DNA from 2 places in the Streptomyces sp. NPDC126497 genome. Region 1 is predicted to be linked to the other one. Evidence: riboswitches for the same ligand, from Rfam matches in the RefSeq annotation. Region 1 holds a riboswitch; the other holds the start of a gene.
The links. Region 1 has a riboswitch for thiamine pyrophosphate ahead of thiO (glycine oxidase ThiO). Riboswitches for the same ligand answer to the same signal wherever they lie in the genome.

Region 1 (4,304 bases):
CAGCAGCTCCGCGTCCATCGCCGTGCCCGCCTCGATCAGCCTGCGCCCCTGCGTCAGGTCCCGGGGCCGCCCCACCGCGAGCAGCGCGACCGGGCGGGACCCCCGCAGCCAGCAGACGCTCCACGCCGCCCCGGCGGGGTCCCCGCGCCACACCGCCCGGTCGGCGGCCGCGTGGTGCCCCGCGTACTGCACGAAGCGCCCGAACTGCTCGGACCAGAAGTACGGCACCGGGTCGTAGACCGCCGGCTCCCGGCCGCCGGGCGCACCCAGGATGTTCGCGGCGACCGTGCGCGGCCCCTGGAGGGCGTTGTCCCAGTGGTGGACCAGCAGGCGCTCGCCGTAGCGCGCGGACGGGAAGGACGCGCAGTCGCCGACCGCGTACACGTCCGGCAGCGAGGTCGCCAGACGGCGGTCGGCGACGACCTCCCCGTGCGCCCCGAGCTCGATCCCGGAGCCCGCCAGCCAGGCGGTGGCGGGCCGGGCGCCGATGCCGACGACCACGGCGCCCGCGGGCAGCCGCGTGCCGTCGTCCAGGAACACGGCGCCGGGCTCGGCGCGCTCCACGCGCGCACGGGTGCGCAGCGTGACGCCGGCGTCGGCGTACCAGGCGGCCATCGGGGCGGTCACCTCGGCGGGCAGCGCCTGGGCGAGCGGCCGTTCCCCGGCCTCCACGACGGTGACCGCGCAGCCCGCCTCGCGGGCCGCCGTGGCGAACTCCGCGCCGATCCAGCCGGCGCCGACCACCACGACGTCGTGCTGCCGCGCGAGCACCGGACGCAGCCGCGCGACGTCGTCCAGGGTGCGCAGCAGGTGCACGCCGGGGACGCCCTCCGTGCCCGGCAGCCGGACCGGTTCCGCCCCGGTGGCGACCACCAGGACGTCGTACGGGACGGGGCCGGCCTCCGTGTCCAGCTCGTGGTCGCCGGGGCGCAGGCCCCGCACCTCGCAGCCGAGCCGCAGGTCGACGCCGAGCTCCTCGAAGTCCACGTCGAAGGCGGAGTCCTCGGCCTCGCCGAGCAGCACCGCCTTGGACAACGGCGGCCTGTCGTACGGCTGGTGGGGTTCCGCGCCGATCAGGGTCACGGTGCCGGTGAAGCCCCGCTCCCGCAGGGCGACCGCGGTCTGCACGCCGGCCATGCCCGCGCCCGCCACCACCACCCGCCGCGGACCGGACCGTCCCGGTTCCTGTCTCTGCTCGCTCACCCGCTCACCTTAGACACCCGGCGCGGCACCGTTCAGGCGAGCTGCTCCACCACGCTCGTCCCGCTGCCCGGCTGCGACTCCCACTCCCAGCTCTCCTCCAGCCGCACCCGCCCGTCGGGCAGTTCCACGACCGTCGACACGCAGTGCCCCGAGGAGGTCGTGCCGTCCCGCTTGAGCTGCACGTACCGGAAGTCCAGCCGGTCCCCGGCGCGGGTGCCCACCAGATGTCCGCGCACGACGTCGCCGCCCGCGTACTCGGCCCAGACCTCGCCGTCCCGCTCGTGGTAGACGAAGCGGGTGCGGGTGCCGACCTGGCCGGGGGCCTGGTCGGCCACGGGGGCGAGGACGAGTCCGTCGAGGGAGCGTGCCACTGGGGAGTCCTTACGGGCGCGTTGCTAGGGTGTGGTCAACGTACAAGCACTCGCGGGAGCCCGGACGCACCGGGCTGAGAGGGAGGCTGACGGCCTCCGACCGTACGCACCTGATCCGGGTCATGCCGGCGAAGGGAGGAGCTGGACGCCCATGTCGCCCACGCGCACCTCGGACGTCCTCGTCGTCGGGGGCGGGATCATCGGTCTGGTCACGGCCTGGCGGGCCGCGCAGCGCGGTCTCGCCACCACCGTGGTGGACCCCGAGCCGGGCGGCGGCGCCGCCCGGGTGGCCGCCGGGATGCTGGCCGCCGTCACGGAACTGCACTACGGCGAGGAGACCCTGCTCGGTCTGAACCTCGCCTCCGCGCGGCGCTACCCCGCCTTCGCGGCCGAGCTGACCGAGTTCACCGGCCACGGTCTCGGCTACCGCGCGTGCGGCACGCTCGCCGTGGCGCTGGACGCCGACGACCGGGCCCACCTGCGGGAACTGCACGCGCTGCAGCAGCGGTCGGGGCTGGAGTCGCAGTGGCTGTCGGGGCGCGAGTGCCGCCGTCTGGAGCCGATGCTCGCGCCGGGGGTGCGCGGCGGTCTGCGGGTGGACGGCGACCACCAGATCGACCCGCGACGGCTGGCGGCCGCCCTGGTGACCGCCTGTGAGCGTTCGGGCGTCGTCGTCCACCGTGCGCGGGCCGAGCGGCTCGTGGTCGCCGGGGACCGCGCGACGGGCGTCGTCACGGCCGACGGCACCGGGCTGGGCGCCGGGCAGGTGGTGCTCGCTGCGGGCAGCCTCAGCGGGCGGCTCGCGGGCGTGCCCGCGGACGTCCTGCCTCCCGTGCGTCCCGTGAAGGGCCAGGTGGTACGGCTGACGATGCCCGGCCGCCACGGCCCGTTCCTGAGCCGGACCGTGCGGGCCGTGGTGCGCGGCAGCCACGTCTACCTGGTGCCGCGCGAGAACGGCGAGCTGGTGATCGGGGCGACCAGCGAGGAGACGGGCTGGGACACCACGGTGACCGCGGGCGGCGTGTACGAGCTGCTGCGCGACGCCCACGAGCTGGTCCCCGGGATCACCGAGCTGCCGCTGACCGAGACCCGGGCCGGACTGCGCCCCGGCTCCCCCGACAACGCGCCCCTGCTCGGCCCGACGGAGCTCGAGGGGCTGCTCCTGGCCACCGGCCACTACCGCAACGGCGTCCTGCTGACGCCGGTCACCGGCGACGCCATGGCGGAGGTCCTCACCACCGGGACCCTGCCGGAGGCGGCCCGTCCCTTCAGTCCCCGGCGCTTCGGCGCCGCCGTCCGCACGGAGCAGCCCGCATGAACGTCTCGGTCAACGGGGAGCGCCGGGAGTTCGCGCCCGGCACGGCTCTCGACCTCGTGGTGAGGTCCCTCACCGCGGCGCCCTCCGGGGTCGCCGCCGCCCTCAACGAAACCGTCGTCCCGCGCGCGCAGTGGTCCGCCACCCCCCTCAGCGAGGGCGACCGCGTGGAAGTCCTGACCGCCGTCCAGGGAGGCTGACCATGGCCGACGATCCGTTCCTCCTCGGCGGTACGTCCTTCACGTCCCGCCTGATCATGGGCACCGGCGGGGCGCCGAGCCTCGATGTGCTGGAACGGGCGCTGGTGGCGTCCGGGACGGAGCTGACGACCGTCGCGATGCGGCGGGTGGACCCCTCGGTGCGGGGGTCCGTGCTGTCGGTGCTGGAGAGGCTGGGCATCCGGGTGCTGCCGAACACGGCGGGGTGCTTCACCGCCGGGGAGGCCGTGCTCACCGCGCGTCTCGCGCGGGAGGCGCTCGGCACGGACCTGATCAAGCTGGAGGTCATCGCCGACGAGCGGACCCTGCTGCCGGATCCGGTCGAGCTGCTGGACGCGGCGGAGACGCTGGTCGACGACGGGTTCACGGTGCTGCCGTACACCAACGACGATCCGGTGCTGGCGCGGAAGCTGGAGGACGCCGGGTGCGCGGCGATCATGCCGCTGGGGTCGCCGATCGGGTCGGGGCTGGGGATCCGCAATCCGCACAACTTCGAGCTGATCGTGGAGCGGGCGGGGGTGCCGGTGATCCTGGACGCCGGGGCGGGGACCGCGTCCGACGCGGCGCTGGCGATGGAGCTGGGCTGCGCGGGGGTGATGCTGGCGTCGGCGGTCACCCGGGCGCAGGAGCCGGTGCTGATGGCCTCCGCGATGCGGTGTGCGGTGGAGGCGGGGCGGCTGGCGCGGCTGGCGGGGCGGATTCCCCGGCGGTGGTTCGCCGAGGCGTCGTCCCCTGCGGAGGGCATGGCCGTGCTGGATCCGGAGCGGCCCGCGTTCTGACGGCGCGGGGACGTCGGCCGGGCGGGGGCGGGTCGCGCTGCCCGGCGCCGACGGGGTCCCTCCCCCGCTCCCGGCTCCGCTGGAGCGGAGGGCCCCCACCGCCCACCCGTGCCGCCCCGGGGGCACCTCCCGGGCCTTCGAGGCACCGGGGGAGGCACGACCGCCCGCGGCCGCGCCCGGTCACGCACGTCACAGGTCCGCTGCAACGGACGCCGGACGGGGCGGGGGTGTCGGCGGGGGCTCGTAGACTCGGGGCGTGGACACGACCCTTCAGGACCCTCTGGTCGGGCAGGTGCTCGACGGCCGGTATCGCGTCGAGGCGCGGATCGCGGTCGGCGGGATGGCCACGGTCTACCGGGCCGTGGACACCCGCCTGGACCGCGTCCTCGCGCTCAAGGTGATGCACCCCTCCCTCGCG
Region 2 (4,304 bases), on a different contig from region 1:
TCCAGGAGGCCCGCAGGTCCAGCGGCGGCTCGTCGAGGGCGATCAGGAAACCGAAGCCGACGGTCACCGCGGACACCCCGAGCGGCAGCATCAGCAGCGCGTCGAAGCCGCGCACCAGCCGGCCCGCGTCCCGCCGGGTCAGCGCGACGGCGGCGAGAGAGCCGACCAGCACGGCGATGGCGGTGGCGGCGACCGCGTACTGCAGCGAGTTGCCGACCGCCTCGATCGGAGCGGCCAGGAACACTCCCCCGTCGTCCTCGGTCAGCGCCCGGTAGTAGCCGAGGCCGGCGGCCCCGAAGGACCGCTCCACCAGGACCGCGAGGGGCAGCAGGAGCAGCACGGCGACGGTGGCGACGACGGAGCCCAGCAGCGCCCACTGCCCGGCGCCGCGCGGCCGCCGCGCGGTCACCGAGGCGTCCACCAGCCGCAGCGCGGTCTCCCGGCGCCGTACGGTCCAGGCGTGCAGGGCGAGGATCGCGCCCACGGCGACGAACTGGATCATTGTCAGGACGGCGGCCGTGGAGAGGTCGAAGATCTCGGAGGTCTGCCGGTAGATCTCCACTTCGAGCGTGGAGAAGGTCGGCCCGCCGAGGATCTGCACCACGCCGAAGGAGGTGAAGGTGAACAGGAAGACCATCAGCGCGGCGGCGGCCACGGCGGGCGCGAGCGCGGGCAGGGTGACGGTGCGCCAGGCCGCGAACCGCGAGGCGCCGAGCATCCGCGCGGCCTCCTCCTGCCGCGGGTCGAGCTGGGACCACAGCCCGCCCACGGTGCGCACGACGACGGCGTAGTTGAAGAAGACGTGCGCGAGCAGGATCGCCCACACCGTGGTGTCCAGCCGCAGGCCCCACAGTTCGTCGAGGAGCCCGCCGCGTCCCACGAGCGCCATGAACGCCGTGCCGACGACGACCGTCGGCAGCACGAACGGCACGGTGACCACGGCCCGCAGCACCTGTTTGCCGGGGAAGTCGAAGCGGGCGAGGACATGGGCGCCGGGCAGGGCGATCAGCAGGGTGAGGGCGGTGGAGGCCAGCGCCTGCCAGGTGGTGAACCACAGGACCTGCCGGACGTCCGACTGTGCCAGGACGTCCCCGATCCGCCCGAGCCGCCAGGTCCCGTCGGCCTTCAGTCCGCGCGCGACGATCGCGGTGACGGGATAGGCGAAGAAGACGGCGAAGAACGCGACGGGCACGGCCATCAGGCCGAACCGCGCCGCGCTCCCGCGCCGCCCGGCCGCGGCTCGCGTCACTTCAGTACCAGCGAGGTCCACGACTTGACCCACTGGTCACGGTGGGCGGCGATCTTCTCCGGGTCCATGGTCTGCGGGTCCTTCGCCTGCGGCCCGAACTTCACGAACTCCTCGGGCACCTGGGCGGCCTCCCGCACCGGGTAGACGAACATGTTGAGCGGCATGTCGTCCTGGAACCGCTTGCTGATCAGGAAGTCGAGCAGCGCCTTTCCGCCCTCGGGGTTCTTCGCGTTGCTCAGCAGCCCCGCGTACTCGACCTGGCGGAAGCAGGTGCCCTCGGCGACGCCGGTCGGGGCGGTCTCCGGCTTCGGATCGGCGTAGACGACCTCGGCGGGCGGCGAGGAGGCGTACGACACCACCAGCGGCCGGTCGGCCTTGGCCTTCCTGCCGCCGGCCGAGCCGGAGAACTCCTCGTTGTAGGCCTGCTCCCAGCCGTCGACCACCTTCACTCCGTTGGCCTTGAGCTTCTTCCAGTAGTCCGGCCAGCCCTCGTCCCCGTACTTCGCGGCCGTGCCGAGCAGGAAGCCGAGGCCGGGCGAGGAGGTGGAGGCGTTCTCGACGACGAGGAGGTCCTTGTACGCGGGCTTGGCCAGGTCGTCGAAGGTCTTCGGCGGGGTCAGCTTCTTCTTCTCGAACCACGCCTTGTCGTAGTTGACGCAGACGTCGCCGCTGTCGACGGGGGTGACCCGGTGCTCGTCCTCGTCCACCCGGTACCCGGGCAGGATCAGGTCCGCGCCCTTCGCCTCGTACGGCTGGAACAGCCCGTTGTCGAGGGCGCGGGACAGCAGGGTGTTGTCGACGCCGAAGAAGACGTCACCCTGCGGGTTGTCCTTGGTCAGGATCGCCTTGTTCACGGCCTGCCCGGCGTCGCCGTCCTCGAGGACCCTGAGCTTGTAGCCGGACTGCTTCTCGAAGGCGGCGACGACGTCCTTCGACACGGCCCACGAATTGTGGCTGACGAGGGTCACGGTCCCGGACCCGCCGCCGCTGCCGTCGGCGTCGCCGCCGGACGACCCGCACGCGGACAGCGTGACCAGCCCCAGCCCGACGGCCAGGGCCGTGACCTTCTTGGTGATGCCCACTTGATTCCTCCTGGAGTGACCAGGAAGAGACGCGGCCCTGCCCGGAACCCCTCTGCGGGGTCCCGGGCAGGGCGCAACAGCTCGAGTGATGACCGATCTCCCTACCCAGAATGACCTGGGCCAGGTTCGGAGGGTCTGCGGCCGGTGCCGCACTCTCAGCGCTGTGGCGCTCCCCTGTCGGAATATGAAGATGTGCTTACGCGAGTCACATTACCGCTCGCTCGCGGCGAGCTGACCACACGCCCCGTCGATCTCCTGCCCCCGGGTGTCCCGGATCGTCACCGGCACACCGTGCGCGGCGATCGCCTCCACGAACGCCTTCTCGTCCTCGGGACGGGAGGCGGTCCACCGGGAGCCGGGCGTGGGGTTGAGCGGGATGAGGTTGACGTGCACCGGCCGGCCCTTGAGCATCCGTCCGAGCCGGTCACCGCGCCAGGCCTGGTCGTTGATGTCCCGGATGAGGGCGTACTCGATGGACAGCCGACGGCCCGACTTGGCCGCGTACTCGAACCCGGCGTCGAGCACCTCGCGCACCTTCCACCGCGTGTTCACGGGGACGAGGGTGTCGCGCAGCTCGTCGTCGGGGGCGTGCAGCGAGATGGCGAGCCGGCACTTGAAGCCCTCGTCGGAGAACCGGTGGATCGCCGGCACGAGGCCGACGGTCGACACGGTGATCCCGCGCTGGGACAGGCCGAGCCCGTCCGGCTCGGGGTCGGTCAGACGGCGGATCGCCCCCACGACCCGGTTGTAGTTGGCGAGCGGCTCCCCCATGCCCATGAACACGATGTTGCTGAGCCGCGCCGGGCCACCGGGCACCTCGCCGTCCCTCAGCGCCCGCATCCCGTCCACGATCTGGTGCACGATCTCGGCGGTCGACAGGTTCCGGTCCAGCCCGGCCTGTCCGGTCGCGCAGAACGGGCAGTTCATGCCGCAGCCGGCCTGCGAGCTGATGCACATCGTCACCCGGTCCGGGTAGCGCATCAGCACCGACTCGACGAGCGTGCCGTCGAACAGCTTCCACAGCGTCTTGCGGGTGGTGCCCTGGTCGGTCGACAGGTGTCGCACGACCGTCATCAGCTCCGGCAGCAGCGCCTCCCGGAGCCTGTCGCGGGAACCGGCGGGGATGTCGGTCCACTGCTCCGGGTCGTGCGCGTACCGCGCGAAGTAGTGCTGCGAGAGCTGCTTGGCACGAAACGGCTTCTCACCGGCCGCGGCGACCGCCTCCTTGCGCTCGGCGGGCGTGAGGTCGGCGAGGTGCCGCGGGGGCTTCTTGGCTCCGCGCGGCGCGACAAAGGTGAGTTCTCCGGGCTTGGGCATGGTGCTACCAGTGTCGCAGATCAACTTGCGTGACCTGCGGCTGCCGGTCCGGACGCCTGTCGCTGGCGGCCGCCGTCCGCCGTCGCCGGTCCCCCTCGAAGGCCCGGGGCGGCCCGGGGGCACTGCGGGACAACCCGTTGACCTGGCCATGGATGTGGGATGTGATCACCCCATGGGTCCTGGCGGCGGTGGCGAGACGGGTGCGGAGGCGGCCGACGACGCGATCGTCGCCGGGCAGATCATCCTCGGGCTGAAGACGCTACGTGATCACCTCGGCTGCTCGTTGCGTGGAGCCCTCGACGCCTACGTCGCACGCTACGAGGTGTTGCGACGGGAACGCGCGGCCGACTTCACCAAGAGCCACGAGGAGTACTGGGCGAACTTCCACTCATGACCCAACGGACGCGATCTTGAAAACCGTCGTGGCAGCGATGTCACCGTGGGTTCACATCCCACCGCCTTCGCGCGAGGGGTGGTGGGAACGGCCCCTGACCCGAGCAGTCGGCCAGGGGCCGCGCGTGCCCGGGCTCCGACAGCGTTCGGCTTTCCCCGCGGCTCACCACTCGATCGGGCACGGCCGGGGGCACGGCCGGGGCACGGCCGGCCGGACACCGGGCCGACCCGCCCTGGAGTGTGTCGCCTCCCGTGCACAGGTC

Region 2: linked by a shared signal. The riboswitch ahead of ABTY20_RS07625 (thiamine ABC transporter substrate-binding protein) and the one ahead of thiO (glycine oxidase ThiO) in region 1 are both predicted to bind thiamine pyrophosphate.

The regions. Positions count from the first base shown of each region.
Region 1 covers NZ_JBEORT010000002.1:185,043-189,346, forward strand. Annotated here, with positions in the region: gene ABTY20_RS01985 (NAD(P)/FAD-dependent oxidoreductase) at 1-1,203, opposite strand, end outside; gene ABTY20_RS01990 (avidin-fold protein) at 1,236-1,574, opposite strand; TPP riboswitch at 1,617-1,729, shown strand; gene thiO (glycine oxidase ThiO) at 1,726-2,892, shown strand; gene thiS (sulfur carrier protein ThiS) at 2,889-3,089, shown strand; gene ABTY20_RS02005 (thiazole synthase) at 3,092-3,886, shown strand; gene pknB (Stk1 family PASTA domain-containing Ser/Thr kinase) at 4,143-4,304, shown strand, end outside.
Region 2 covers NZ_JBEORT010000009.1:69,176-73,479, reverse strand. Annotated here, with positions in the region: gene ABTY20_RS07630 (ABC transporter permease) at 1-1,198, opposite strand, end outside; gene ABTY20_RS07625 (thiamine ABC transporter substrate-binding protein) at 1,246-2,331, opposite strand; TPP riboswitch at 2,412-2,517, opposite strand; gene rlmN (dual-specificity RNA methyltransferase RlmN) at 2,542-3,648, opposite strand; gene ABTY20_RS07615 (hypothetical protein) at 3,821-4,042, shown strand.